DNA from 2 places in the Allobosea sp. NBC_00550 genome. Region 2 is predicted to be linked to the other one. Evidence: predicted binding sites of a transcription regulator. Region 2 holds the regulator's gene; the other holds the start of a gene.
What was found. Region 2 encodes PhoB, which activates phosphate uptake and scavenging genes when phosphate is short. Its sites were predicted from a motif close to TGTCATNNANCTGTCAT; they were not measured.
Positions count from the first base shown of each region.

Region 1 (10,063 bases), 240 kb from region 2:
CCCGAGCTGGGCAGCAGGCGGATCTGCACTGCAAAGAGCAGGATGAGGATGATGCCGAGGAAAAAGCTAGGTATGCTGAAGCCGAAGACCGCGAAGCTCATTACCAATCGGTCGATCGTGGAGTTCCGATTCAGCGCCGCCGCGATGCCAAGTAACACGCCCAGCGTCACGCCCAGGCCGAAGGCGGTGAGCCCGAGCCGCGCCGTATTGGGCAGCGCCTGGAGGATCAGGTCCAGCGCCGGCCGCTGGTCCGACAGCGAGACGCCGAAGTCGCCATGCGCGATGTTCCAGAGATAGGACAGGTACTGCTCGGGCAGCGACCGGTCGAACCCGAACTTCGCCCTGTATTCCGCGATTGTCGCCGGCGAGGCCTGGTCGCCAACCAGCGCCTCGATCGGATCGCCCGACAGGTTCAGGGCCATGAAGGTGAATGTGGTCACGATCCAGATCGTGAGTACGGCGCGCAAAAGCTTGAAGCCGATGGAAGAGCTGGCCAACGCGATTTCCTCAGTCGAAGTCGCGTGCAGGCGCCGGCAGCATCAACGACAGGTCGTTGATGAGGACCCCGCTTGGCTTCAGCGCCAATACCTTCGCAAGACGCTCCGGATCCGTATCACCGACACAATAGGGCGTTTCCATATGCCCCATTGTGACCCACACCGGCAGGCGGGGAAACAGCGCCTGCACGGCCGCCTGCCCGAGATGGCCTTCCCAGACGCGGAAGGCCGTGGCGCCGGCCGCGGCGAACTCGGCGGCGCGCGTGTAGTCCGGTAGGAAGGCCAGCACGGCAACGTTGGGCTCCGCCGCCTTGATCTGCCTGGCCTGGTTGAGATCGCGCACACCTACCCAGACATCGGCGAGCGCGCCGGTTTTGCGGATGTCGGCGATGACGACGTCGATGATCGCGGCGTCCTGCGTCTTGACGTCGATCAGCACCTTGCGGAACGGGCTGATCTGCTCGAGCACCTCCTCCAGGAGCAAGGGACGGCTGCCGTCGGGAAGGACGATTGCCTTCAGTTCCGCCTCTGTCATCTCCGCCACCGTGCGGACATCGCCTAGAAGCCGCTTGAAATCCGCATCATGGCAGGAGAAGGCGACGCTGTCGGACGACAGTCGGGCATCGCTCTCGATGATGTCGGCGCCCATTGCGATCGCCGCCTCATAGGAGGCGATCGTGTTTTCGGGATAGCGGGCGGAATAGCCCCGATGAGCGATCACCAAAGGTTTCGTCACGATGTCATCTCGATGTCTTTGGTGGAGCGGTCATTGCGAAGGCATGGGCCGCACGATGCGCGGCCCAATCGTATCAGTGCGCCGGAGGTCGCCGACGCCGGCACGCCGATCATTTGGCGAATGAGAAGTTCGTCGGGCGCAGGTCCATGTAGTAATGCGAATAGGGCATCCAGTTGATGATCTTCTTCGTCGCATAGGCCGGAGCCGGGTTGTAGAGCATCGTCATCGGCATATCGTCCTCGAACAGGTCGAGCGCGCGGGCGAAGATGCGGCGACGTTCGGCCTGATCATTCGAGGTGTAGAGCTCCCGGGCGAGCTCGTTGAACTCCGGATTGGCCTTGTAGAGCTTCTGGCCCTTCTGCATGTCCGATTCCGGCCCCCATAGTACCAGCAGCGAGCCGGTCGGATCGGGGATCCGGAAGGTGTTCGACCACGGCGTCAGCTGCTGGCCTGGTTTCTGTTGGTCCTTGGAGGAATCGACGAAGTCAAGCCGAACATTGACGCCGATTGCGCGCCACATCTCCTGCATGCTCTGCGCGGCTTCCGGCCCGTAGAGATAGACGCTCGGCACCAGCCGGTAGACGATCTCCTGGCCCTTGTAGCTGCTTTCCTTGACGAGCTGCTTGGCCTTTTCGAGGTCAAAGGTATAGCCCGGGCGGTCCTTGATATAGAGCGGACCGAAGCTTTCCAGTTGATGACCGTTGGGCGTGTAGGTCTTGCCGTCCCACAGTGAATCGACCAGCGCCTTGCGATCGATCGCCAGGCTCATGGCATGGCGCAGCTTTTTGTCGGCCAGCACCGGATCGTTCATGTTGAAGGTCACGACATGGGTGTTCTCCAAAGCCGCCGGCATCAACTTCAGATCCGGATATTTCGCGATGTTCTTCCACTGGTCGGGCGGCAGATCGACGATGATGTCGAAATCGCCGGCGATCAGGCCGGCAACGCGAGCCGAGACCTCCGGCACCGAGCGGAAGGTCACCATCTCGGCGGCGGGTTTGCCTTCGAAATACTTGTCGAAGGCCTGCAGCCGCAACCTGTCGTTGCGGGTGTAGTCGACGAAGCGATAAGGTCCGGTGCCGATCGGCTTGGCACGAAGCGCGCGGGCGGCTTCCGCCATCCAGACCTTGTGGCCGACCCCCTCCTTGCGCGATGCGTTCCAGGCGCTGTCGCAGATCACGAAGGAGATATAGCTGGACAGCCGGTGCTCGAGCGCAAGATCGGGCGCGGCGGTGACGAAGCGCACCGTCCGACCATCCAGCTTCTGCACGTCCTTCAGCATGCCGAAATAGACGCGTCCCTCCGGATAGTAGCTGTCGGCGCCCCAGAGGCGCTCGGACGAAAATGTTGTCATGACATCGTCTGCATCGAAAGGTGTGCCGTCATGGCACGTCACCCCGTCCCGCAGTTTGACGTCGAAGGTCGTCGGGGATGTCCAGGCCCAACTTTCCGCCAGGCCCGGAACGAGCTTTGCCCCGCCATCGGCCGCGGGATGGGCGAAGTCGCGCCGGATCAGCGTGTCGAAGATGTTGTAGTACACGCGAACATCGACATTGCCGGGCGTCTCGCCGGGATCGAGCGTCCGGGGCAGGTCGTTGACCGCCACCGTCAAGTTGGACTGCTGGGCCAGCGCCGGCGAGGCCGGCAGGCTGGCATAAAGAGCGCCGCATGCCAGCGCCGCCGCGATCATTGTCTTCATCATCCTGACAGTCCCCGTCCCAGAACCTGCCGGGCCACGAGCCCGGACTTCTATGCCGTGCAGCTAGCCCGCGACCACAGCCGCTTCGCTCAGGCACTCCATCCCGAAGCGGGCATGCGAGGCCGCATGGAAGGCGTAGGCGAGGGCGTCCTTGTCGCGCAGCGCCTGCAGAATAAGCCTATGCTCCTCGATAGCTGCAGAAAGATCGCGGGCCTTGCCCATCTCGATCGCCTTGATCATCAACGGTTTGAACATCCGATAGATCTCGGACAGCGTCTCGTTGCTGACCGCGTCGATGATGATGCGATGAAAGGCGAAATCGAGCGGCGCGGCCGAAGCGGCGTCGGATGCATTCGCCATGGCGTGGTTGGCGGCCTCGGCCGCGTCGATCATGGCGATGTCGATCTTGGCGATGAGCTGACCGCCGATGCTCGTCTCGATGATCTGCCGGAAACTCTGGATGTCGCGAAACGTCCCGGCCGACAGGTCCATCGCGAAAGAAAAGACGTTCATGACGGCGTCCTGGCGCCGATCGGTGATGACGGCGCCGGCCTTCTGCCGCGTCTCCACGATGCCATACGCCCTAAGAGTCCGAAGCGCTTCTCTGACCGTGTTGCGGCTGGCACCACATTGAGACGCGAGTTCGGCCTCGGTCGGCAGGGAGTCGCCGACTTTCAGCCGGCCAGCACGCATGAACTCTCTGATTCCGCCGACCGTGCGTTCGACGGCTGAAAGCTCTTCGATCGATGTCAAATGCGTCCACCTATCCGCCAGAATTCAACTAGACCATATCCATCAAAAGGGCAGTTGCAACCCAATTGTTGGCCATATGGAAACGAAGACCGCAATTTTAAGATACTATTAGCTGATATGTTGGACATAAAGCGGGTGATTGTCGCGCGATCCGAAGCTGGGTCATCAGAGCACTGCTTAGGGGGCAATTGTAACGTTCTCTTAACAGTCCCTCGAAGCGCCGACCCTGCCAGCACCTCCCCTCTCACCAGTCGCGCCACCGGCGGCCAACTCACGACCCCGATCGGCTCCGTTGCAAATTCTGGCGTGGTCAAAGACGTTTCATGTCGGGCCTGGTTTATGCTGCGAGGATTGTGAACTGCTCGGCAATGGACGGGGAGGGGTTTAAGGCAAACCTTGCCTGCCGTTTCCGCATCATGTGAACCAATTCGATGCCGGATAGGACGACGCTGGCGGTCGCGAGAGATTTGAAACCAAGCATCGGCCGAACACGACGTTTGATTCGACGATGATCCTGCTCGATGCGGTTATTCAAATATTGGCTCTGGCGGACCTGGATCGGTTTCAGCCGGCGCCGTGACCGATCCTGCAATCGATGTATCGCATCACAGGACACGACCGCCGCCCGGTTGGTTTGGCTACCGTCGATGACGACGCGATCCGGTCGATCATGGCGCTCCAGAGCCTTTCTGAAGAAAGCCTTGGCCGCCGGCAGGTCGCGATGCTCGCTGAAATGGAACTCCACCGTGTCGCCGACGCTGTCGATGGCGCGGTAGAGGTACATCCATTGTCCACGCACCCTGATGTAGGTCTCGTCGATATGCCATTTCCCGGTCACCGCGCGCTTGCGCCGGTTGAAGCGTTCAAGCAGCAAGGGTGAGAAATGAACGACCCAGCGATGAATCGTCGAGTGGTCAATGCTGATGCCACGCTCCGCCATCATTTCCCGAAGGTCGCGTAGGCTCAGTGCGTAAGCCAGATACCAGCGAACGCAAAGCACGATCGCAGACGGCTCGAAATGGCGGCCTTTGAACATGGGATCTCTCCGAAAGAGGCTGGAGCCCAATCCGAAACCGGACGTAGAAAGAGTTTGCAACAGAGCCCGATATTGTCGGCTCCCCCGCGACAGGCCGGCGATTAAACGAGCATCACCCCTTGACCGCCCCCGTCGTCAGGCCCGCGACCAGGAAGCGCTGCAACGCCATGACGACGATCAGGATGGGAACGAGCTGGACGGTCGCGGCCGCGAACAGGACGCCGTAATTGGTGCCGGTGACTGGATCCATCAGTTCGCTCAAGATGAGCGGCGTCGTCTTTGCGTGCTGAATGGTGAATATGAAGGCGTAGACATACTCGTTCCACGAGAAGACGAAGACGAATACCGCGCACGCCACCATGCCCTGGACAGCGAGAGGCGCGATAACGTAGCGCAAAATTTGACTCTCGCTAGCGCCGTCGACGGTGGCTGACTCGTCGAGCTCCCTGGGAATCTGATCGATGAACTCCTTCATGATCAGCACATTCAGGCACCCAGAAGGTTGCGTAGAGCAGGATGAGGATCAGGTGGCTATCAGCGAGGCCGAGCCGATTGACCCATGGGAACAGCGGAATGGTGATGACGAGGGGCGGCAGCAGGCGGATGGCGATGAGATAGAAGGGCGATGCGGACAAGAGCGCTGAGCGACAGCGCGAATAGATGTCGCCGGCGCAAGCGGCCGCAAAGACCGACAGCATGGGTCGCGAGAATCGAGATGACGAGGCTGTTGGCTACGAAGCCGAGGAAGTCAGGGTAGTTGTTCCACAAATCGGCGTAGTTACCCCAGGTCGGCGTAAAGAAAATTCTTGGCGGGAAAGCGAAGATGTCGCGTTGGAACTTGAAGGAATTGACGACGATATAGGCGACAGGAAAGAGCGACCATACGACGATCAGGCAAATCAGGATGGCCCTGAGCGCGAATTTAAGCGACCTGGTCATTGGCGAATGACTTTCGATTCATAGTTCGCAGGTAAAATAACGCCAGAACCAGCGACCCGACCACCATCAGCCAGCCTGTCGCCGCGGCGGCACCAAAGTCGGAGAACCTGAACCCGGCGCGATAGAGATAGGTGCCCAGTATCTCGGTGAGCTGGACTGGCCCGCCCTTGGTCACCAGCCACGCCTCGCTGAACATGCGGAAGGCGAAGATATAGCGGAACAGGATCGCCAGCATTGCCGCCGGCAAGATGATGGGGATGGTGATGGTCCACAGCGATTGCAGAGCGGTGGCGCCATCGACGCGGGCGGCTTCATAGAGCTCGCGCGGTACCGAAATGACGGCCGCGTTGAGGATGACGAAGGTGAATGGCAGATGATGCCATATGCTGATGGTGCAGATACCCCACAATAAAAGCCGCCTTCCGGCAGATGGGCCAAGCCATCCGCATCATTCGCGTCGGTCTTGTTTGATGCCATGGCGAGCGCGGCTTTGGCATAGCGAGCATCGATGCAAACTGCAGGTAGGCCTGGTGCGCATAGCGCCTGATAAAGACACACGCACAGGGGCCGGTTTCGAAGACCCCCGCTTTGGCTGAGGGCGTACCCTGGGTCGCCGGTCAATTGCCTCGCTTCTAACCGTCCACCTCAAGGGCTAACTCCAAGGTCAACTACGTATATAGGTCCAAAAAATATGTTTAATATCAAAGGACTATCATATTTATACCTAACCTTCTGATATAGATCACAACTGTCGTTGCCCTGTTATTGGGCACCGCATAAGCTCCCGGACACGAAGGGCGAGAAACGCCCCGTCTTCAGGGAGGTTACGATGACGCGTCTACGCGCCTGGCTGCTTGCCGCTGCGCTGCTGATTCCGGCGCTGCCGTTATCCCCGTCGCCCGCGGCGGCGCAGGGCATTCCGCAGAACATTCCGCGCAAGGAACTCCTGATCCTTGAGAATCCGGAAGGAACGATCAAGAACGCCGGCTGGTTCAACATCTGGGCGATCAACGCCGGCAGCCAGTCCAACGGGCTGCAACAGGCGGCGCTCGATACGCTCTGGTACATCGATCCCGAAAAGGGCCTGGACGGCGCTTGGGACAATTCCCTTGCCGCGGAGAAACCGGTCTACAACGCCGATTTCACCGAGATGCGGGTCAAGCTGCGGCGCGGCCTGTTCTGGAGCGACGGCGTCGAGTTCAGCTCGGCCGATGTCAAGGCGACCGTCGATATCCAGGTCAAGAGCGCGAGCATGCGCTTCTCGGCCGTGCTGGCCAACAATGTCGCCTCCGTCGAGGCGCCCGATGCGGAAACGGTGATCTTCAAGCTGAAGAAGCCGAACTCCCGCTTCCACACCAACTTCACGGTGCGCTGGGGCGCGATCTGGATCTTGCCGAAGCATGTCTTCGACAAGGTGGACGACCCCGCGAAGTTCGACTTCAACAAGCCGGTCTCGCTTAGCGCCTACACGCTGCACTCCTTCGATCCCGACGGGAAATGGTACATCTGGCAACTGCGCGACGACTGGCAGCGCAGCTCGCTCGGCCGCCATGGCAAGCCGGGGCCGAAATACCTCGCCTATATCGACCCCGGCCCGCCCGACAAGCGCGTCATCGCCCAGCTCAACCATGAGCTCGACGTCATCCACGACATCGCTCCCGAAGGGATGTTCGCGCTGGCGAAGCAGGACAAGGGCACGCGCGCCTGGTTCAAGGGCTTCCCCTACGGCCATCCGGACCCGACCCTGCCGGCGGTGATCTTCAACACCCAGAACGAGCACCTGAAAAACCGCGACGTGCGCTGGGCGCTGGCGCTGATGATCGACATCAAGGCGGTGACGATGGCCGCCTATCGCGGTGCCGCGACCATCTCGGCTATCGCCGTACCGCCGACCGGCATCCATCCGGAGGCCTATCACAAGCCGATGGAGGCCTGGCTCAAGGATTTCGAGATCGATACCGGCACGAGCAAGGTCAAGCCCTACGAGCCCACGGTCGGGAAGCAGATCGCCGACATGCTGCGTCCGTCAATGGGCGACCAGATCCCCTCCGATCCGGCGGTGATCGGCAATTCCTTCGGCCTCGGCTGGTGGAAAACCAATGTCGCGGCGGCCGGCGAACTGCTGACGCGCGCCGGCTTCCGCAAGCTCGGCAACCAGTGGCTGACGCCCGACGGCAAGCCCTTCGTGGTCAGGCTCATGGTCGAGGGCGACCTTCGGCCGGTGATGACGCGGGCCGGCACGATGATCGTGCAGCAATGGAAGCAGGCCGGCATCGATGCGCGCATCGACGTCGCGCAGGGCACGCTGCTGACGCGGCGCGCGGCCGGTGATTTCGACGCCTTCATCGGCTGGAGCGTCGAGACCTGGGGTGGGCACCAGGACCTGTCCTATTTCATGGATAGCTGGCATTCCCAGTTCGTCGCCGAGCCCGGCAAGCCGCAGCCGCTGCGCAACTGGCAGCGCTGGACCCATCCGGAGCTCGACAAGATCATCGAAGACATCCGCAAGATCGACTTCGACGATCCCAAGGGCGTCGAGCTCGGTCGCAACTACGTCAAGCTGATGACCCGCGAAATGCCGATCATCCCGCTGATGGCCTACAACGTCTTCACCGCGATGGATCAGACCTACTGGAAGGGCTACCCGACCGCCGACGATCCCTACGCGAACCCGGTCACGAACTGGGGCAACTCCCGCTACATGTTCGTGCGGCTGAAGCCGGCAAACTGAACGACCCGGGCCGCCTCGCCGGGCGGCCCGACCTTCTTCCCAGGACAATCGCCAACCGGCGGCGCCGCGCCGCCTGGGCCGGTGGAGCTCTCGGAATCGCATGAGCGCCTATTTTGCCTATTTCGCGAAACGGCTGGTCCAGTTCGTCGTGGTCGTCTTCATCGGCGTCAACCTTGCCTTCGTGATCACTCATGCCTCGCCGATCGACCCGGTCGAGCAGTCGATCGCGGCGGTGACGTCCTTCGGCAGCACCGCGCCCGAAGCGATCGCGGCGATGCGCTCCTCGCTGCAGGAGCTCTACGGGCTCAGGCTTACGCTGGCCGAGCAGTATGTCACCTTCTGGAGCCGGGTCCTGCGCGGCGATTTCGGCCCCTCCCTCTCCGCCTTCCCGACACCGGTCTCGACCCTGATCGGCCGGGCTCTCCCCTGGACGGCCGGGCTGCTGATCGTCTCGACGCTGATCACATGGGTGCTGGGCAATCTGCTCGGCGGGCTCGCCGGCTACTACCAGCGCAACCGCACGCTGAAGCTGATGGGCGTCGTCGCCATGGGCGTCCATCCGATCCCCTACTATATCGTCGCGCTGATGCTGCTCATCATCTTCGGCTTCCTCTGGCCGGTGCTGCCGATCACCGGCGGGTCGGCGATGAACCTGCAGCAGAGCTGGAACTGGCCCTTCGTCTCGAGCGTCGCCCGGCATTCGATCCTGCCGGCGCTCTCGCTCATCCTGATCGGTCTCGGCAGCTGGTTCCTCGGCATGCGCTCGCTGGTCTCGAACATCGTGACCGAGGACTATGTCGTCTATGCCGAAGTCGCCGGCCTCGACAGCCGCCGTGTGCTCGGCGCCTATGTCATGCGCAACGCGCTGGCGCCGCAGGTGACCGGGCTCGCCATGTCGCTCGGCGGCATCTTCAACGGCGCCGTGATCACCGAGAAGGTCTTCGGCTATCCCGGCGTCGGCACCCTTCTCGTTGATGCGGTCTATGCCGCCGACTACGGGCTCGTGCTCGGCGTCACCACCGTCTCGATCATCGCCGTCTCGGTCGGCGTCCTGGTCATCGACCTGCTCTATCCGCTGATCGACCCGCGCGTGGAGTTGCGCTGATGCTGGCCATCTTGCGCGATCTCATCCGCTACAATCTCGAGTTCCGGATCGGACTCGTGCTCGTGGCCATCGTGCTCGCAATGGCCGGGCTGTCCTTCGTCTCGCCCTATCCAGCGGGCGACGTCTATGTCGTGCCGCCCGACCTGCCGCCATCGTCTGTTTACTGGCTTGGAACGACCTCGCGCGGGCAGGACGTATTCTGGCAGCTGACGGCGGCGATCCGCAACACGCTCTTCTTCGGCATCATGGTCGCGGCGCTGTCGCGGGTGATCGCGCTCGTCGTCGGGCTGCTCGCCGGCTACAGCGGCGGCTGGATCGACCGGGTGCTGATGTCGATCAACGACACCTTCATCATCATCCCGCTCTTCCCGATCCTGATCCTGTTCTATTTCGTGCTGCGCGATTCGATGTCGACGCCTCTGCTCGCTACCATCATGGCCTGCCTCGGCTGGGCGTATGACGCCCGCCTGATCCGCTCGGTCGCGCTCAGCCTCAAGACCCGTGAATTCACCCAGACCAGCATCTTCTCGGGGATGAAGACGCACGAGGTCCTGGCGCGCGAGCATC
Region 1 covers NZ_CP102772.1:2,680,187-2,690,249, reverse strand. Annotated here, with positions in the region: gene NWE53_RS12875 (ABC transporter permease) at 1-497, opposite strand, end outside; gene NWE53_RS12870 (glycerophosphodiester phosphodiesterase) at 508-1,233, opposite strand; gene NWE53_RS12865 (ABC transporter substrate-binding protein) at 1,343-2,935, opposite strand; gene NWE53_RS12860 (FCD domain-containing protein) at 2,996-3,445, opposite strand; partial or broken gene NWE53_RS30020 (FadR/GntR family transcriptional regulator) at 3,470-3,685, opposite strand; gene NWE53_RS12855 (IS6 family transposase) at 4,023-4,721, opposite strand; gene NWE53_RS12850 (carbohydrate ABC transporter permease) at 4,834-5,196, opposite strand; gene NWE53_RS12845 (ABC transporter permease family protein) at 5,256-5,660, opposite strand; gene NWE53_RS12840 (carbohydrate ABC transporter permease) at 5,644-6,069, opposite strand; partial or broken gene NWE53_RS12835 (IS110 family transposase) at 6,069-6,259, opposite strand; gene NWE53_RS12830 (ABC transporter substrate-binding protein) at 6,490-8,391, shown strand; gene NWE53_RS12825 (ABC transporter permease) at 8,492-9,496, shown strand; gene NWE53_RS12820 (ABC transporter permease) at 9,496-10,063, shown strand, end outside.
Region 1: NWE53_RS12870 (glycerophosphodiester phosphodiesterase) is a predicted target of PhoB. The motif match lies at 1,236-1,252, and genes of this name have one in related genera.

Region 2 (10,063 bases):
GGTTACGGCAGCCCTGCCATCATCGCAAGTCCGACGGACCGTTTCGGGAAAAGAGCGTGATTCTCGGGGCGACGCATCGCGTCGACCCGAGAATCTCATGACGAGCGCGCGCCGGTTTCCGAGATGCTCGGGTCAAGCCCGAGCATTGTCTGTTTGTGATGGGGTATTGAGGTTTTGTTCCGCGTGAGCGGGATGTCTGGTCCGGCTGGCCGGCCGGACCAGACGCGACTCGTCGACCGTCCCGAGCCAGGGCTTTCGCCCGTCGTCATCGAGGTTGCGGGTCGCTTCCCTTGTCACGCTTGGTGAGTTGCCAGGGCCTCTTCGCATGAGCCGAACGCCCGCAGACAATCACAAGCCCTTCGAGGATAGCTCCCGATGCCGGTTTGCACCACGGTCCCTGAACCCTCCCGTTTCCTCGGCTGTGATGTCGGCAAGGCCGGGATCGTCGTCTTCGACAGCCGCGGCGACACCCTCGGCAGTCTCCCTAACGAGGCTTCGGCCCTGGCAGCCTTCGCAGCCGGGCTCGGCCCGGACTGCCTCGTCGTCTGCGAGGCGACGGGCGGCTATGAGGACGCCCTGCTGGCGGCGCTCGTCTCAGCCGGCTGCCCGGCCCATCGCGCCGATGCCCGCAAGGTCAAGGCCTTCATCCGCTCCTATGGGACGCTCGGGAAGAGCGATGCGCTCGATGCCAGGGCGCTTGCCCGCTACGGCGCCGAGCGCCACGCTCGGCTGATCCGCTGGCAGGCGCCCGCCCCGGCACGCGAGCGCCTCCAGGTCCTGGTGCGGACCAGAGCCGATCTCGTCGCCCAGAGAACGGCCTGCACCAACCGGCTCAACGCTCCCGGCATCGAACCGGTCAAAGCCCCGCTCCAGGCCCTGCACGACTGCCTCAAAGCCCAGATCGCCGCCCTGGCGCAAACCATCGCCGAGACCCTGCGCACCATCGCCCGCACCGACAGAAGCGAGCAGGCCTTGCGCTCCATCCGCGGCATCGGAACGACCACCGCCGCCACCCTCATCGCACTCATGCCCGAGCTCGGACGCATCAGCCGGCGCCAGGCCGCCGCACTCGCAGGCCTGGCTCCTCATCCAAACCAGAGCGGCAGTCGAGACGCCTACCGCCCAACCAGAGGCGGCAGGGCCGAAATCAAGGCCGCCCTGTTCATGCCCGCAATGGCCGCCGCAAGGCACGACCCCGCCATGCGCGACGCCTACACACGCCTCATCGCAAACGGAAAAAAGCCAATCGTCGCTCTCACCGCAATCATGCGACGCATCATCGTCATCGCAAATGCCCGCGTCAGAGACCAAAACAAACTGAGTTGATGACGCGCAGATGCTCCGCAGGACTTACTTGCCCTGGTTGACGGTGATCGGCTTGATCGCGTTGTCGGGCAGGCCGTACTTCTGGATCAGCGCGTCATAGGTGCCGTTCGCCTGGAGCCGGTCGAGCGCGCCCTTGACGGCGTCGCGCAGCTGCGTCCCTTCCGCCGTCTTGGCGAAGGGGATGCCGGCCAGCGAATGGGTGAAGGGCTTGCCGAGCGGGATATAGGTGTTCGGCTCGAGCTTCTGGAAATGGCTCATCGTCTCGCTGCCCTGGACGCCGCCCTGCAGGCGCTGCGTCTTGAGCTGGGTGCGGGCATCGACCGAGCCCTCGGTCTCGACCACGTTGACCGCGGGCTTGCCCTTGGCGACGCAGTTCGATGCGCTCCACTCGCCGATCTGGCGCGGCCAGTTGGTCGCGCGGCTGGCGCCGACACTCTTGCCGCAGAGGCCCTCGGGGGTCTTGATCGTGTCCTTGAACGCCGTGACCGTGTAGAATTGCGCGCCGGAATCCAGGTAGTTGATGAAATCGGCCGCCTCGCGCCGTGCCGGCAGGTCGCTCATCCCCGCCATCACCGCGTCGACGCGGCCCGTCTGCAGCGAGGACAGCATCTGGGCGAAGGCGGTCTCCTGCCACTCGACCTTGATGCCGAGCTCCTTGGCGATGGCCTCGCCGAGCTCGATATCGAAGCCCGAGAGCTGGTTGGTCGCCACGTCCTTGAAGGTGATCGGCGGATAGTTCGGCTGGGTGGCGATGATGATCTTGCCGGCGGTCTTGACGCGGTCCGGCAGGGCTTGGGCCTGTGCGGCGAGCGCGGTGCCGGCGAGCAGCGCGGCGGCGATGGTCAAACGAAGCATGTGGTCTCTCCCTCTAGTGAACTGATTCCGTTGCCGTCACTTCAGGACGGCGGCGATGAAGTCGCGCGTGCGCGCCTGTTTCGGCGCGACGAGAACGGTCTGCGGCGGACCCTGCTCGACGATCTCGCCCTTGTCCATGAAGACGACATCGCCCGCCACCTCGCGCGCGAAGCCGAGCTCATGCGTGACCACGATCATCGTCATGCCTGAGGCCGCGAGATCGCGCATCACGTTCAGAACCTCGCCGACGAGTTCGGGGTCGAGCGCGGAGGTCGGCTCGTCGAACAGCATCAGCTTCGGCTTCATCGCCAGCGCCCGGGCGATGGCGATGCGCTGCTGCTGCCCGCCCGAAAGCTCGCTCGGATAGGCGTCGCGCTTCTCGGCGAGGCCGACACGCTCGAGCAGCGCCGTCGCCTCGGCGACGATCTGCTTGCGCGGCCGCTTCAGCACGGTGAGCGGCCCCTCGATGATGTTCTGCAGCGCCGTCATGTGGTTGAACAGGTTGAAGCGCTGGAAGACCATGCCGGTGGCGAGGCGCTGGCGCGCGATCTCCGGGTCGGTCAGCTCGTGCAGCTCGTCGCCGACGCGGCGATAGCCGATCAGTTCGCCATCGACGCGGATGGCGCCCTGGTCGATCTTCTCGAGCTGGTTGATGCAGCGCAGCAGCGTCGACTTGCCCGAGCCCGACGGCCCGATGATGCACTGGACCGTGCCGGGCTCGATCGAGAGCGAGACGTTGTTCAGCGCCTTCAGATCGCCGAAGAACTTGCTGACATTGGCGATCGTGACGATCGCGCTATCGGCCTCTGCCGTGTTCGCCACCGCGCTCATGCGGGCTCCTCCTGAACCGCGGCGCGTTTGATGCGCCGTCCCACCCGCCCCTTCGAGAAGTGGCATTCGAGAAAATACTGGCCGATCTGCAGCAGCGTCACGACCAGCAGGTACCAGCCCGCGGCGACGATCAGCAGTTCGATGACCCGCGCATTGGCATAATAGATCGTCTGCGCGTTGCGCAGGATCTCGGCGTACTGGATCACGCTCGCCACCGAGGTGAGCTTGACCATGCTGATCACCTCGTTGCCCACCGGCGGGATGATGACGCGCATCGCCTGTGGCAGCACGATCCGGCGCAGCGTCGTCAGCCGCGTCATGCCGATCGCCTTGGCGGCCTCGGTCTGGCCGGTGTCGACGGAGAGGATGCCGCCGCGCACCACCTCGGCCGTATAGGCGCCCTGGTTCATGCCGAGCCCGAGCAGCGTCGCCATGAACGGCCCGATGATATCGATCGTCCGCCAGGAGAACACACCCGGAATGCCGATGGTCGGGAAGACCAGCGCCAGGTTGAACCAGATCAGGAGCTGCAGCAGCAGCGGCGTGCCGCGGAAGAACCAGATGTAGAACAGCGCCACGCTGCGCAGCACCGGGTTCGGCGACATGTACATGATCGCGAAGACGACGCCGAGCACGACGCCGAGCGTCATCGCGCAGACGGTCATGATCAGCGTGTTGCCGAGGCCGGCGATGATGGCGGGCGCCGTGAAGAACTGCCGGACCACCGGCCAGGCGATGTCGCCCTCGACGAAGGCCATCACAATCCAGGCCAGGATGGCGAGGATCACGGCCGAGGCGAACCAGCGGCCGTAGAAGCGCCGCGGCACGATCCTGAGATGGGCGATAGCAGAGAGATCGCGGCTGCTGATCGGTGAAGTGGCGTCGGTCATCGCCGCGTCTCCCGGCTCCAGGCTTCAAGAGCCGTCAGGTTGTCACGGAAGCGCGCGATCTGCTCGCGCACGCGGTCGGGTGCCGTGCCGCCATGGCCGCTGCGGGCCGCGACGGCGGCATCGAGCGTCAGATGGTCGATCACGCCAGCGTCGAGCCGCGGATCGACGGCCCGGAGGTCGACGGCGTCGAGCGTCTCCAGCTCACGCCCCATTTCCTCGCAATAGCGCACCAGGGTCCCCGTGATCTCATGCGCCTCGGCGAAGGGCACGCCCCTGCGGGCGAGATAGTCGGCCACTTCGGTCGCCAGCGCGAAGCCGGAGCCGGCCTGGGCACGCATCACCTTGGCGTCGGCGCTCATGCTGGCGATCAGCCCGGCAAAGGCGGGCAGCACCTCTTCCAGCACGTCGACGGCGTCGAATGCGGCGCGCTTGTCCTCGGCGAGGTCGCGGTTGTAGGAAAGCGGCAACCCCTTCAACGCTCCGAGCATGGCGACGAGATCGCCGGTCAGCCGCGCCGCCCGCCCGCGCGAGATCTCGGCGATATCGGGGTTCTTCTTCTGCGGCATGATCGAGGAGCCGGTGGCGAAGGCGTCGTCCAGCGTCACCCAGGCGAATTGCCTGGAAGCCCACAGCGTCACCTCCTCGGCGAGCCGCGACAGGTTCGTCGTCAGCATCGCCGCGACGAACAGGAACTCCGCGACATGGTCGCGCGCGCCGACCGCATCGACCGAATTCTCGAACGGCCGATCATAGCCGAGCGCCCGCGCGCTGAGCTCGGGATTGAGCGTGATCGCGGAGCCGGCAAGCGCCGCCGCCCCGAGCGGCGACTGGCCGGAGCGCGCTTCCCAATCCTTCAGGCGCGAGGCATCGCGCATCAGCACCTGGCCATGCGCCATCAGCCAGTGGCCGAAGGTGACGGGCTGGGCGCTCTGCAGATGGGTGAAGCCGGGGCTGACCGAGGCCGCGTGCAATTCCGCCTGGTCGGCGATCGCGGTCAGCAATTCGGCCAGCATCGCCGCCAGCGAACGCGACTTCTCGCGCAGATAGAGCTTGAGGTTGTTGGCCGCCTGGTCGTTGCGCGAGCGCCCGGCCCTGAGCTTGGCACCGGTCGAGCCGATCCGCTCGGTCAGGATGCGCTCGATGAAGGTGTGGACGTCCTCGTCCTGCGGCCCCGGCGCGATGCGGCCTTCGACCGTGTCCCGCGCGATCGCGTCGAGGGCGGTCAGGATGGTGTCGAGTTCCGGGGCCGTCAGCAGCCCGGCGCGCCCGAGTTCGGCCGCATGCGCCTTGCCGCCCGCGACATCCTGGGGCACCAGCCTGGCGTGCTCGCCGGCTGCGCTGGAGAGCTTCATCAACCGCGCATCCGGCGGTTTGCGGAAACGTCCGCCCCACAGGCGGGTCGTCTGGTTCATGATGCTCGTTCCTCCCCTAGCGGAAGAATGGCCTCTTGACCGAGAGGCCGGCAAACGAAACGATCTCCGCAGAGATAGTCCGAAAAGGAATACCCCATGGCCGCCGGTCGGCCTCCCCCGTCATCGACCGCCCTGCGGGCCTTCACCACCGTCGCACGACTGGGCTCGACGGCCCGCGCCGCGCAGGCGGTCAACCTCACCCAGAGCGCCGTCTCCAAGCAGATCCTCTCGCTGGAGCATCATCTCGGCGCCGTGCTGTTCGATCGCAGCCCGCTCGGCCTGAAGCTGACCGAAGCCGGCGCGATCTATCTGCCCTATGCCGAAGCGGCGCTGGAGCAGATGGATCGCGGCGCGCGGCGCCTGGCCGAGCGCTCCGCCGTCGCCCGGCCGATCCGGCTGCACATGGTCGCCATCGTCGGCGAGCGCTGGCTGATGGGGCGCTTTCCCGCCTTCGCCGAGGCTCACCCAGGCGTCGACGTGCAGTTCACCAACTATGTCAGCGAGAGCGAGACCGAAGAGCCCGATCTCGATATCGCCCACGGCGTCCCGCCCTGGACCGGCAGGGAGGCGCACTATCTGTTCGGCCGCGATGTCGCCCTCGTCGCCGCGCCGAGCCTGATCGAGCGCATGGGCGGTTTCCGCCGCGCCGCCGACATCCAGAAGATGACACTGCTCCAGCACTATCAGATGCCGACCTTCTGGGCCGAGTTCACCGAGGCCCACGATCTGCGCGGAGCCGTGCCCGAGCACACCGTGCGCTACGGCTACTATTCCGTGATTACCAGCGCCGCCGTCGCCGGGCTCGGCGTCGCCTTGACGCCGCGCTGCTATGTGGCGGATGAATTGGCCTCCGGCGCGCTCGTCAACCCGCTCTGTCTCGGCTTCACAAGCGCGACCGGCTGCTGGCTCACCCGCCCGCTCGGCCAGCCGGATCGCCCCGGCCTCGACGAATTCGTCACCTGGTTGCTCAGCGAGGCCGGGCAGTTCGACGCCGCGACACGGGCGCCTTCTTCAGCAGACTGATTCCCCGCGAAACTTCCCTCCGGGCGGTGCGTTGTCTTCGCCGAGGAGGAGACATGCTCACCATTCTGCCCGCCCCGGACCATGTCGGCGCCTATCGCCTGTCGCGGACGCTGACAGCCGACGATCTCGATCAGATCATGGCCGATATCGATGCGAAGCTTGGCCGCCACGAGAAGATCGGCATCCTCGCCGACTTCACCGAGTTCACCGACATGACATTGGCAGCCGCCTGGAAGGATGCGCGCTACAGCCTCGGCGAGCTCTGGGAGCTCCAGCGTTTTCCCCGCGAGGCCGTGGTCACCGACAAGAGCTGGCTCGCCGCCTTCGTCGACCTGCTCAACCCCGCGATCCCCTTCGTCACGGTGCGCACGTTCAAGCCGGAGGAGTACGACACCGCGCTGGCCTGGGCCGGCGATATCGAGGGCGGTCCCAACGCCTGACGATCGCGCGCGTCAGCTGCGCGCGAAGGTCTCGTCGAAGGCGTAGCCGGCGCCGCGCACCGTGCGCAGCGGGTCCTTGGTGTTGGCAGGCGTGATTGCCTTGCGCAGCCGCCCGACATGGACGTCGACCGTGCGCTCGTCGATATAGACGTCGCGGCCCCAGACGGCATCGAGAAGCTGGGCGCGCGAATAGACCCGCCCCGGTGCCTGCATCAGGAATTCGAGCAGCCGGAACTCGGTCGGCCCGAGATGCAGCTCGCTGCCGGCGCGGCGGACGCGCCGGGTCGTGCGGTCGAGTTCGAGATCGCCCGCGGCCAGCAGCCCCGCGACGTGACCTGGCTTCGCCCTGCGAAGAAGCGCCTGGATGCGCGCGATCAGTTCCGGCAGCGAGAACGGCTTGACGACGTAGTCGTCGGCGCCGGTCGCAAGGCCGCGTACCCGCTCGGTCTCCTCGCCGCGCGCCGTCAGCATGATGATCGGCACGCGCTCGGTGTCGCGCCGCGAGCGCAGCCGCCGGCAGAGCTCGATGCCGGAGAGGCCGGGCAGCATCCAGTCGAGCAGCACGAGATCGGGGGTGTGGTCGCGCAGATGCAGCTCCGCATCGTCCCCGCGCGCGACGCTGTCGACCTCGAAGCCCTCGGCCTCGAGGTTGTAGCGCAGCAGCAGGGTGAGCGGCTCCTCGTCCTCGACGATCAGGATGCGTGCGGCCATGATGTCTTGCCTCAGCTGCCCGTGATCGCCTCGACCTCGATATTGGTCGTGTCGAGCTTCGGCCTGTTCACGTCGAGCGAGTCGCCGGTGATGAGATAATGGATCGTCTCGGCGATGTTGGTGGTGTGGTCGCCGATGCGCTCGATGTTCTTCGCGCAGAACAGCAGATGTGTGCAGAAGGTGATGTTGCGCGGATCTTCCATCATATAGGTCAGGAGTTCGCGGAACAGCGAGGTGTAGAGCGCGTCGATCTCGTCGTCGCGGCGCCAAACCTCGAGCGCCTTCTGCTCGTTGCCGGCGGCATAGGCGTCGAGCACGTCCTTGAGCTGCGCCTGGACGAGGCGGCTGATGTGCTCGAGGCCGACGACCGCGCGATGCGGCGGCTGGAACTGCCCGGCGATGGCGACGGCCCGCTTGGCGATGTTCTTGGCGAGATCGCCCACGCGCTCGACATCCGCCGCGATGCGGATCGCCGAGATCAGCTCGCGCAGATCGTTGGCGAGCGGCTGGCGCCGGGCGATGGTCAGCACCGCCTTCTCCTCGACCTCGCGCTGGAGATTGTCGAGGCGCTGGTCGGCCGAGATGATCTTCTGGGCGAGCGCGGTGTCGCGGCGCACCAGGGCGACGGTGGAATCGCCCAGCATGCGCTCGGCCATGCCGCCCATTTCGGCGAGGCTGCGGCGGATGCCCTCGAGATCGGTGTCGTAGGAACGGACGATGTGATCGGTCATGGCGTTATCCTCGAAGCATTTTCAAGCGAAGTGGGCACCGGTTCGCGCGATGAAAATGCGATAAAACAAAGAAGTCCGTCGCCGCTCAGCCGAAACGGCCGGTGACGTAGTCCTGCGTCTGCTTTTTGCCGGGGTTCATGAAGATCGTGTTGGTCGGCGCGAACTCGATGACCTCGCCCAGATACATGAAGGCGGTGTACTGCGAGATGCGGGCCGCCTGCTGCATGTTGTGGGTAACGATGGCGATGGTGAAGTCGCTCTTCAGCTGCTCCAGCAGGTCCTCGATCTTGCCGGTCGAGATCGGATCCAGCGCCGAGGTCGGCTCGTCGAACAGGATCACCTCCGGCTTCTGCGCGATGGTGCGCGCGATGCACAGGCGCTGCTGCTGGCCGCCGGAGAGGCCCATGCCGGAGCTCTTCAGCTTGTCCTTGACCTCGTCCCAGAGCGCGGCGCGGCGCAGGGCGCCTTCGACGCGGTCGTCGAGCTCGGACTTAGGCGGCCTCTCATAGAGCCGGATGCCGAAGGCGACGTTGTCGTAGATCGACATCGGGAACGGCGTCGGCTTCTGGAACACCATGCCGACGCGCGAGCGCAGCTCGTTCACGTCGACATCGTTGGAGATGATGTTGCGCCCGTCGAGCAGGATCTCGCCGGTCGCCCTCTGCTCGGGATAGAGCGAGTAGATCCGGTTGAAGATGCGCAGCAGGGTCGACTTGCCGCAGCCGGAAGGGCCGATCAGCGCCGTGACGTGCCGGTCGCGGAAGTCGAGGTTGATGTTCTTCAGCGCCTTGTGCTCGCCGTAGTAGAAATCGAGGTTTTTCACCGCGATCCGGACGGGCGCCTCGGCATCGAGCGATTGCGGGGAGAGTTCAAGGGTCGAAAGCATCGACATGGTCCTTCAGGATCAGACGCGACCGGGTTGGATTCAAGCTCTACTTGCCGCCGCTGACGATGCGGCGGGCAACGATCGAGAGCAGCAGGATCGACATGGTGATGATGAGCGAGCCGGCCCAGGCCAGCTGCTGCCAGTTTTCGTAAGGGGCCGAGGCGAACTGGTAGATCGTCACGGGCAGGTTCGAGACGCCGCCGACGAGGCTCGCCGAGAACCAGAAATTGTTGTTGAGCGCTGTGAAGATCAGCGGCGCGGTCTCGCCGGCGATGCGGGCAAGAGCCAGCAGGATGCCGGTGACCATGCCGGCCTTGGCCGCCCGCCAGGTCACGCTGGTGATGACGACCGAGGGCGGCGCGCCGAGAGCGGCTCCGGCCTCGCGCAGCGGGCCGGGCACGAGGCTCAGCATGTCCTCGGTGGTGCGCACGATGACGGGGATCGCGATGATGCCGAGCGCGACGCCGCCGGCCCAGCCGGAATAGCCGCGGAACGGCTCGACCAGCAGGACGTAGACGAACAGGCCGATCAGGATCGACGGCGCCGAGAGCAGAATGTCGTTGATGAAGCGGATCAGGTTCGCGAGCTTCGAGCGCCTGCCGTACTCGGCGAGCCAGGTCCCCGCCAGCACGCCGATCGGCGTGGCGATGGCGATGCCCAGGAAGGTCAGCACCACCGAACCGACGATGGCGTTGGCGAGGCCGCCGCCCTGCGAGCCGGGGCCGGGCGTGACCTCGGTGAAGGTCGCGAGCGAGAGCCCGCCGATGCCCTTCACCACCAGCATGCCGAGGATCCAGAAGAGCACGAAGATGGCGCAGAAGGTGAAGCCGGTGGCGATGATCTTCATCAGCCGGTCGGCGGTGCGGCGGGACTGGCGGACGCGCCCCCAGGGGGTATGGGGCAGTTCGCGCGGCTTGGAAGCAGTGGTCATGCTCATCTCCCGGGACCTCAGTAGCGC
Region 2 covers NZ_CP102772.1:2,924,540-2,934,602, forward strand. Annotated here, with positions in the region: gene NWE53_RS14055 (IS110 family RNA-guided transposase) at 376-1,326, shown strand; gene NWE53_RS14060 (ABC transporter substrate-binding protein) at 1,351-2,181, opposite strand; gene NWE53_RS14065 (amino acid ABC transporter ATP-binding protein) at 2,218-3,012, opposite strand; gene NWE53_RS14070 (amino acid ABC transporter permease) at 3,009-3,902, opposite strand; gene argH (argininosuccinate lyase) at 3,899-5,314, opposite strand; gene NWE53_RS14080 (LysR family transcriptional regulator) at 5,411-6,337, shown strand; gene NWE53_RS14085 (SpoIIAA family protein) at 6,391-6,777, shown strand; gene phoB (phosphate regulon transcriptional regulator PhoB) at 6,790-7,488, opposite strand; gene phoU (phosphate signaling complex protein PhoU) at 7,500-8,219, opposite strand; gene pstB (phosphate ABC transporter ATP-binding protein PstB) at 8,305-9,111, opposite strand; gene pstA (phosphate ABC transporter permease PstA) at 9,152-10,036, opposite strand; gene pstC (phosphate ABC transporter permease subunit PstC) at 10,054-10,063, opposite strand, start outside.